One region of the Micromonospora sp. WMMD998 genome, then DNA from elsewhere that is predicted to be linked to it. Evidence: riboswitches for the same ligand, from Rfam matches in the RefSeq annotation. Region 1 holds a riboswitch; the other holds the start of a gene.
What was found. A riboswitch is a leader RNA that binds a small molecule or an ion and turns the genes downstream of it on or off. The one in region 1 is predicted to bind cyclic di-AMP.
Positions count from the first base shown of each region.

Region 1 (4,573 bases):
GTCCGGCGGACTACCGCGAGTACGCCCACGTGGTGGTGGACGAGTCGCAGGACGTCTCGCCGATGCAGTGGCGGATGGTCGGGCGGCGCGGCCGGCTGGCGTCCTGGACCGTGGTCGGCGACCCGGCGCAGACCGCCTGGACCGGTGATCCGCAGGAGCTGGACCGGGCCCGGGACCAGGCGTTGGGGCGCCGCCGCCGGCACCGCTACGAGCTGACCACCAACTACCGCAACTCGGCGGAGATCTTCGCGGTGGCGGCGGCGGAGATCCGCCGGTTGTACCCGGACCTGACGCTTCCCGAGGCGGTGCGCTCGACGGGCGTGCCGCCGGTGCGGCGCACCGTGGCCGCGGCCGAGCTGCCGGCGGCCACGGTCGAGGCGGCCGGGGCGCTGCTGGCCGAGGTCGAGGGCACGGTCGGTGTGATCACGCCGGTGCCGCGCCGGGACGAGGTGGCCGGCTGGCTGGGCCAGCTCGGCGCCGGCCGGCTCCAGGTGGTGACCAGTCTCCAGGCCAAGGGCATGGAGTACGACGGGGTGGTGCTCGTCGCGCCGGGTGAGATCCGGGCCGACCCCGGCTCGGGGGTACGCACGCTCTACGTCGCGCTCTCCCGGGCCACCCAGCGGCTGACCACGCTCGACCCGGTGGGGTGACCCACCCTCACTTGCACACATAGCGATGTGAGCATAGATTGGTTCCGGCCGAGGCACGGAGCGGAGGTGCGCGGTGGGCGCAGGTCATGACCACAGCGGCGCGGTGACGAACGCGGCGCAGCGCCACGCCGGCCGGCTCTGGGCGGCGTTCGCGCTGCTCACCGTGTTGATGCTGGTCGAGGCGGTGGCCGCCTTCACGACCGGCTCGCTCGCGCTGCTCTCCGACGCCGGGCACATGTTCACCGACGTGCTCGGCATCGGCATGGCGCTCGCCGCGATCACCGCCACCCGCCGCGCCCGGACCGATCCGCAGCGCACGTTCGGGCTCTACCGCCTCGAGGTGCTCGCCGCGCTCGCGAACGCGGTGCTGCTCGGCGCCGTCGCGGTCTACGTCCTGGTCGAGGCGGTACGCCGGTTCGGCGAGCCGCCCGAGGTGCTCGCCGGGCCGATGCTCGTGGTGGCCGTGCTCGGGCTGCTGGCCAACATCGCCGCCTTCGCGCTGCTGCGAGCCGGCGCGCAGGAGAGCATCAACCTGCGCGGGGCATACCTGGAGGTGCTGGGCGACCTGCTGGGCTCGCTCGGGGTGATCGGCGCGGCGCTCGTCATCGCGTTCACCGACTGGTGGTGGGCCGACCCGGTGGTCGCGGTGGCGATCGGCCTGTTCATCCTGCCGCGCACCTGGCGGCTCGGCCGGGCCGCGGTGCGCATCCTGGTGCAGGCCGCGCCGGAGCACCTCCAGGTGACCGCGGTGCACGACCGGTTGGCCGCCGTGCCCGGCGTGGCGGAGGTGCACGACCTGCACGTGTGGACGCTCACGTCGGGGATGGACGTCGCCTCGGCGCATCTGACCACCGACCCGCGCGCCGAGGTCGCCACCGTGCTCGCCGCCGCCCGGGCCGCCCTGCACGAGGACTTCTCGATCGATCACGCCACGTTGCAGATCGAACCCGGAGCGTCCGCCGGTGGCTGCGGACCGACCGAGTGGTAATTAGGACAAACTTAAATCTGAGTGGCTATTGTTGGCAATTGCCGGTTTTGCCCGGTATGCGGCTCCGGCTGGTGGAGCCGGGTCCGGGCAGCGCCGGTAGGCTCGATCGCGGTCATCCCGCGGGCGTCACTCCGGCGCCGGTGGAGCGGCCATCGCCTAATCGCCCGTGGGGCGAGCCGGGGAACCACGTACGTGGGGTGCATCCGCGTCAGCGGTAGGGATCTTCCGTCCCGAACCCGTCAGCTAACCCGGTCGGCGGTTGACGGAAGGACACGTGAATGCCCACAGTGGCACCTGTACGACGGACGGCCGCCCGATTGGCGGCCCTGCTCGTCGCGACGCTGGCCCTCGGCGTCGCGACCGCGCCGGTCTCCCCCGCCTCGGCGGCGGCACCGACCGGCCGGCTCGCCGCCGCACCCGGCGATGACGACGAGGGCGGCACACCGACCCTGCGCGCCCAGCTCGACGCCGCGAGCAAGGGCTGGCTGGAGGCGAAAGGCGCGCTGAACCGCTCGGTGACCCGCCAGAAGCAGCTCAACGACCGGCTCACCACGATCGGCGCGGAGCTGACCGAGCGCGACGCCAAGGTCGGCGAGATCGCCGGGGTGGCGTACCGCACCGGCCGGATGGGCACCGCCGCGGCGCTGCTCGCCAGCAACAGCCCGGAAGGCTTCATGGACCGGGCCGCGGCGCTGGAGACGGTCGCCGCGAACGAGGACCGGACCCTGCGCGAGCTGATCGCCACCCGGGACGAGGCGGTCCGCACCCGGACCGCGCTCACCGTCGAGATCAGCGAGCAGCGCAAGCAGGTCGCGGTGATGGCCAAGCGCAAGGAGCAGGCCGAACGGGCGTTGGAGGTGGCCAACCGCAAGCCGGCGGCGAGCGCCGGCAGCAGTGGCGGCAGCAGCGCCCGGGGCTCGTCCTCGGCCAACGCGAAGCCGGCCAAGCGCAACTCCGACGGCTCGTGGCCGGCGGAGTCGTGCAGCGTCAACGACCCGACGCCGGCCAGCGGCTGCATCACCCCGCGCACGCTGCACGCGCTGCAACAGGCCAAGGCGGCCGGCTTCACCAGGTACGTCTCCTGCCACCGGCCCAGCGGCTCGGGTGAACACCCGAAGGGACGGGCCTGCGACTTCGCGGCCCAGAAGAACGGCTTCGGCGGCGTCGCCAGCGGCGGCGACAAGACGTACGGCAACAACCTGTCCGCGTACTTCATCCGCAACGCCGACCGGCTCGCCGTGCTCTACGTGATCTGGTTCAAGGAGATCTGGCTGCCCAGCAGCGGCTGGAAGTCCTACAGCGGGGGCAACGGCGACCCGTCCAGCGACCACACCAACCACGTGCACCTGTCGGTCTACTGAGCACTACGCTCCCCGACGTACACCGGGTGTCGCCGCGTGGCCCACGTCGTGGGCCACGCGGCGACCGACGATCGGTGGCATGGGACGACTCTCGCCGACCGGTCGCAAGGCGCTGCTCACCGCGCACCTGGTCACCTCGCTGGGCTGGCTTGGCACCGACCTGGGGCTGCTCGCGCTCGGCGTGGCCGGACTGCGCGGCGCCGACCCCGAGGTGGTGTACCCGGCGGCGGCGCTGCTCGCCACCTGGCTGTTCGCGCCGCTGAGCGTGGCGGTCTGGTTGGTCGGCACCGCCAGCGCGCTGCTCACCCCGTGGGGCCTGCTGCGCTGGCGCTGGGTGCTGGTGAAGTTCGCGCTCACCACCGTGATGCTCGGCCTGGTGCTGCTCCTGCTCACGCCCCGGATCCGGCACCTCGGCGCGCTCGCCGGGGCCGCCGACACCCACCTGCGGGTGGATCTGGTGGTGCCGCCGGCCGTCTCGACCACGCTGCTCCTGGTCGCCACCGTGCTGTCCACGTACAAGCCGTGGGGACGGCTGCGGCGCAGCGGCTGACTCGCCACGTCAGGCCGGTCGACCCTCCAGGGTCGCGCCGAGACGGGCGGCGAGACCCAGGTGGGCGGCGCGGGCCTGCCGGAACGCGTAGCCGAACAACGGCGCCGGTGCGGTGAGCGTGATCTCCACGTCGATCCGCACCACGCCGTCGGGCTCGTCGCGCATCCGGGTGTGGTTGCGCACCGTCGTCGCCGGCTGCTGCCGGGCCACGGTGACCACTTCGTCCTCGTTGGCGATCAACACGTCCGCCTGGTAGGTCACCGGGAAGTGCAGCGGGCCGAGCTCCAACCGGTCGGTGATCGCGTAGCTGGCGAGCGCGCCCGGCCGGGGCGGCAACTGGCGGACCCGCACGATCAACGGATGCAGCTCACCCTGCCGGCTCAGGTCGCCGAGCAGGGCCACCGCGTCCGCCCGGCGGCACCGGGCCTGCACGGTGTAGCTGAAGCTGTCGCTGCTCTGCAACCCGTCCCCCTCGCCGTCATGGGTCCGGACGATCGTCCCGTACCGGGGCCGGGCTGGCAACGGGTCGAAAGTCCCCGACCGGCGAGGGCCGGGTGGAGTCAACGCGAGGCGCCGACGATGGGGGGGCGGTGACGCTCAGGCGCCGGGGAGCACCTCGGGCGCCTCGTCGGCGAACCACGGCTCGGGCGCGCCGAAGAGGCCCAGCAGGCCGGTCACCCAGAGCTGCCGGTGCACGAACCGGCTCGGCTCGGTGACCACGAGCTTGACGCCGCTGACCTCGCACGTCTGGAAGCCGGCGACCATGGCGCTGATGCCGACGGAGTCGATGAACGTGACGAGCCGCATGTTGAGCTCGATCCGTGCGGGACGCCCCTTGGCCAGCACTTCGGCGATCGACTCCCGCACCTCGTATGCGGTGTCGACATCGATCTCCCCGCGGGGCGCGATCTGGACAACACCACCCGGACGCATCGACTTCACGATCGACAGGCTCACGCGAGCACCTCCACTCGCCCCTTCGGGCGCCTCATCAGTACGCGGGCCGCGACCGAGAGTATTCCTC
Region 1 is NZ_CP120740.1:5,729,579-5,734,151, forward strand. Features, by position in the region: gene O7619_RS25755 (AAA family ATPase) at 1-650, shown strand, start outside; gene O7619_RS25760 (cation diffusion facilitator family transporter) at 724-1,638, shown strand; cyclic di-AMP (ydaO/yuaA leader) riboswitch at 1,782-1,912, shown strand; gene O7619_RS25765 (hypothetical protein) at 1,917-2,999, shown strand; gene O7619_RS25770 (hypothetical protein) at 3,079-3,549, shown strand; gene O7619_RS25775 (SRPBCC family protein) at 3,559-4,071, opposite strand; gene O7619_RS25780 (STAS domain-containing protein) at 4,147-4,506, opposite strand.

Region 2 (4,573 bases), 1.5 Mb from region 1:
AGGGCGGCGACACCGCCGCGCTGACCGAGACCGCCGAGCTGCTGTACGGCATGGCGCTGCTGGCCGAGGGGGGCGAGCTGACCGACCCGGCCCGCTTCACCCGCGTCCTCGCCGACCGCCTCGCCCGCAACCTCTAGGTGTTAGGAGGGGCCCCTTCCTATCGCCTACACGATAGGAAGGGGCCCCGGTTAACACCTCGCGCCCGGGCCAGCCGGGGGAGGTGCAGCAGAGCTGTTAAGCGGGGCCCCCTCCTATACCGCAGGCGTTAAGCGGGGCCCCCTCCTTTCACAGTTGGCCGGGGAAGAAGCCGTGGCGGGCCAGCGGCTCGACGATCTGGTGCTCCTCGTACGACAGGTGCGACAGCAGCGTGTCGGTGAGCAGGTCCACCGCGTCCTGCAACGCGGTGAAGTCACCGGGGGAGCGGATCAGCTCCACCAGCGCCCGGTCCACGCTCTCCACCACCCCGTGGATCACCACGTGCTCCTCCTCGAGGCGGTCCAGCACCGGCGCCAAGCCGGCGTCGGAGCGGCGCAGGTGCGGGAAGATCGAGGCGTCCTCCAGGCCGTGGTGCTGGGTGACCACCGTGCAGTACGCCGCGCAGTACGCGCCGAGCGTCCAGTTGTTCTGCCGCATCGTCATCTCGTTCAGCGCGGCCCGCGCCCCGCCCGGCGAGACCGTGCCGCGCTTGACCTGTTCCAGCAGGTCGCGCACCTGGGCCAGCTCCTGGCGCAGGTGGTCGTGCACGTCCACCAGGTGCTGCCCGGCGGCCTGCCCGCGGGCCGGGTAGACGTGACCGGCCGGTGCCGGCGGGGCGCTCGGGCGGTCCGCCTCGTCCCAGAGGCGGCGCGCGCTCAGGCGTACCCCCGGGTCCGGGGTGGGGGTGACCGCGAGCGCGGTCGGGCCGCCGGTCGCGGCCTGCTCCTCGGCGACGGCGCGGGCGCCGCTGCCCGGCGCGGTGCGTTCGGCGGCGACCAGCTCCCGGACCGCCGGCGCCACCTCCTGGGCGAAGACCTGGATCGCGCGCGGCTCGTCGCTGCCGAGGATGAAGGTGGTGATGCCGTGCTCCAGCGTGAGCCCGACCAACTCCTCCACCCACTGTTCCGGCGGGCCAGCGAGGAAGCCGGTGGACGCGCGGGCGAACGTGCCGGTGACGTTGAGCATCCGGCGGATCGCGGCCGGGTCCCGGCCGGCGGCCCGCGCGCCGTCGTCGACCAGCGCGTTGAGCGCCGGCAGCTCGTCCGGCCCCTTGGGCAGGTACGCCAGCGACGGCAGCCAGCCGTCCGCGGAGCGCCCCACCAGCCGCAGCATGCGTGGCTTGTACGCGCCCACCCAGATGCCCACCGGGTGCGCCGGGGCCGGCCCGCGTTTCGCCCCGACCACGCGGTAGTGCTCGCCGGCCACCCGGATCATGCCGCGCCGATCGGTGTCCCAGACCTCCCGGATGACCTGGATCGCCTCGTCGAGCGCGTCGACCGCCGCGCCGGGGGAGAGCCGCCGGCCACCGGTCGCCTCGATGGCGTCCCAGAACGCGCCCGCGCCCAGCCCGAGGTCGATCCGGCCGCCGGTGAGCAGGTCCAGGCTGGCCACGCTGCGGGCCAACACCACCGGCTGGCGCAGCGGCAGGTTGAGCACGTTGCCGGCCAGGCCGATCCGATCGGTGGCGGCGGCCACGTACGACATCAGCGTCCACGTGTCCAGGAAGCCGGGCTGGTACGGATGGTCCTGGAAGGTGACCAGGTCCAGCCCGACCTGCTCGCAGAGTGTGGCAAGCGCCACCACCTGCTCGGGGCGTCCGGCGGCGGGGGTGAGGAAGCCGCCGAAGGTCAGCTCGTGTCCGTGTTCGGTCATCCGCCCCGCTCCTCGCATGATCTTGCCCGGTCCCGCCCACGGTAGCTCCGTCACCGGCCGTCCCGGCCGCCTACCCGCCATCCTGGACGTAGGTGGTCCCGTGGTGGCACGACCGATTCCGCCATCGCTGGGCGCGCCTGGCCCGATCGCCCGGCCGGGTGAAGAACGTCACAAGAAGTGGGCAATCGCGGAAATTCGTCCCTAGCGTCGGTTCCGTTCGCAGTCGCGGACACCACGGGCCGGTAACGCCTAATCCCGCCGCCGGCCCGGCGGAACCGAACTCGGGCGGGAGCGGGGGACCCACAGGTTCCACGGTGCACGTCACCTCGGGGTGAAGCCGCCACCGGCGGCCGGGCTCCTCGGCCCGAACCCGACAGCTCACCTCGTCGGCGTGGAGGAATCCGCATGTCAACTGCATACTCAGCCCGGCACCGCCGGATCGTCGCCCACCGGGCCGCGGCCCGCCGAACGGCGGTCGGCGCGATCGTCGCCGGTGCCGCCACCGGCGCCGTGGCACTGCTCGGGCCGGCCGCCCCGGCCAGCGCCGCGAGTGTCAACTGGGACGCCGTCGCGCAGTGCGAGTCCGGCGGCAACTGGCACATCAACACCGGTAACGGCTACTACGGCGGGCTCCAGTTCTCCCGCGGCACGTGGAACGGCTACGGCGGCCAGAAGTACGCCGGCCGGGCCGACCTGGCCAGCCGCTCCGAGCAGATCGCCGTCGCCGAGAAGGTCCTGCGCGGGCAGGGCATCGGCGCCTGGCCGGTCTGCGGCAAGAAGGGCGGGTCAACGAAGAAGTACGCCGCCAAGGCGTCCGGCTCGACCACGTCGGCGAAGAAGGCCACCTCCTCGAAGAGGGCGTCGGCGCCGAAGAAGGCGTCCGCGCCGAAGCGCTCCAGCAGCGCGCCGGTCGCGGGCACCTACCAGGTGCGGCCCGGGGACACCCTCTCCGAGATCGCCGCGACGAAGCACGTCGACGGGGGCTGGCGCGCGCTGTACGCGCGTAACCGGGCCGTGGTCGGCGCGGACCCGGGCCTGATCTTCCCGGGGCAGCGGCTGCGCCTGGGCTGATCGTCGAATCCGTGTCGCGTCCCACGGGACCGCCTCGCGGTTCCGTGGGGACGGGCCGCGCCGACGGGTGACGGGAACGCCCGGCCGGGTCGTCCGGCCGGGCGTTCGCCGTCGCGCGACACGCCGGGCGCGGCCGGCGTACGTCCTGCGTGCGGCGTCGGCGGCCGGTCCGGTACGCCGGGTGACGAGGTTCCGACGGCAACGGTTGCTATGGTCACGAGGCTTGGCTAGGACGTGAAGAAAGCGCGGATATGACCAACGATGCGTTCTCGGCCGCCGCGAGCCTCGACGAGCTGCTGACCCGCACCCAGCAGGCGCTGGCCGCGATGCGGTCCCGGGCCACCGTGCACGCCGACGGCGAGCCCGGCGAGCTGCTCCGGGCCGAGGGCGTGGCGGCCGGCGGCCGGGTCCGCGCGGTCGCCGTCCAGGGTGGCCGGCTGGACTCCGTCGCCGTCGACCCGGCGCTGGCCGACGAGCCGCTGGATGTCCTCTGCGGACACCTGGTCGTCGCCGTCAACGCCGCGCTGACCGAGTTGGACGCGCAGGTCAGCGCCTCGGCCCGGGCGGACACCGACGCGCTCGCCGCCCGGCTCGGCGGCCTGCCCGACCAGGCGGAGATGTTCAGCCGGACGATGCACGAGGTGGCCGCGCGCATCCGCCGCGACCGCGCCGCCGCGTCCCGCCCCGCCTGACCGGATGCCCGGCCGGCCGCCGGGAACGCGGAACGGCCGGCCGTCTCGGAGGACGACCGGCCGCTCGCGTCGCGATCAGCTCAGCGTGACCGCGGTGTCGTCGACGACGAAGGACGTCTGGAGCGAGGAGTCCTCCACGCCGCTGAACGAGATGGTCGCCGTGGTGCCGGCCAGCGACGAGACGTCGAAGGACCGCTGCACGTAGCCGGTGGCCTTGTTCAGGTTGGAGTAGGTGGCAAGCGTGGTGCTGCCGGCCTTGACGGTCAGCTTGTCGTAGGCGACGGTCGAGGTCGACTCCGCGCTGTCGATGTGCAGCCAGAAGCTCAGCGTCGCCCGGCACCCGGACGGGATGGTCACCGACTGGCTGAGCGTGTCGGTGTGCGAGGAGCCGTAGCCGTCGAGCCACGCCTTGTACGAGCCGCTGTGGGACGCCTGACCGCTGTCGGTGGTGATGACGCCGGACGTGGCGGTCCAGTTCGCGCTGCCCGACTCGAAGCCGGGGTTGGCGAGCTTGTTGCCGGAGCAGCCGCCCGACGGCGGGGTGGAGGTGGCGGTCGGGGACGGCGTGCCGCCGCCGGAGCAGGTCGGGTCGCCCGACTGCGCCGGCACGCTCACCGCGTCCCAGGCCGCCTTGACCGAGTTGAACTCGGTGCAGCCGCTCGGGTAGAGGTTCTTCGCCGCCTGCAACGTCCAGGTGCGGTACTTCAGGTACGACGAGGACGTGGTCTTCAGCAGCATCGCGTTGTACATGATCTTGATGGCCTTCTGGATGCCCAGGCCGGTCACGCTGCCGCCGTTGCAGGTCGAGCTGCTGGGCTGCCCGTTGGTCGGGCTGTTGCCGTTGGCCAGCAGGTAGAACCAGTGGTTGCCCGGGCCGGCGGAGGCGTGCACCTCACCGGAGGGCACGCTGCTGGAGTAGCAGTTCGGGTCGCCCAGCGCCGACGGGTTGTACATGTTGCGGA
Region 2 is NZ_CP120740.1:4,241,016-4,245,588, reverse strand. Features, by position in the region: gene htpG (molecular chaperone HtpG) at 1-137, shown strand, start outside; gene O7619_RS19405 (LLM class flavin-dependent oxidoreductase) at 286-1,848, opposite strand; cyclic di-AMP (ydaO/yuaA leader) riboswitch at 2,085-2,255, shown strand; gene O7619_RS19400 (transglycosylase family protein) at 2,254-2,919, shown strand; gene O7619_RS19395 (YbaB/EbfC family DNA-binding protein) at 3,171-3,611, shown strand; gene O7619_RS19390 (M4 family metallopeptidase) at 3,687-4,573, opposite strand, start outside.
Region 2: linked by a shared signal. The riboswitch ahead of O7619_RS19400 (transglycosylase family protein) and the one ahead of O7619_RS25765 (hypothetical protein) in region 1 are both predicted to bind cyclic di-AMP.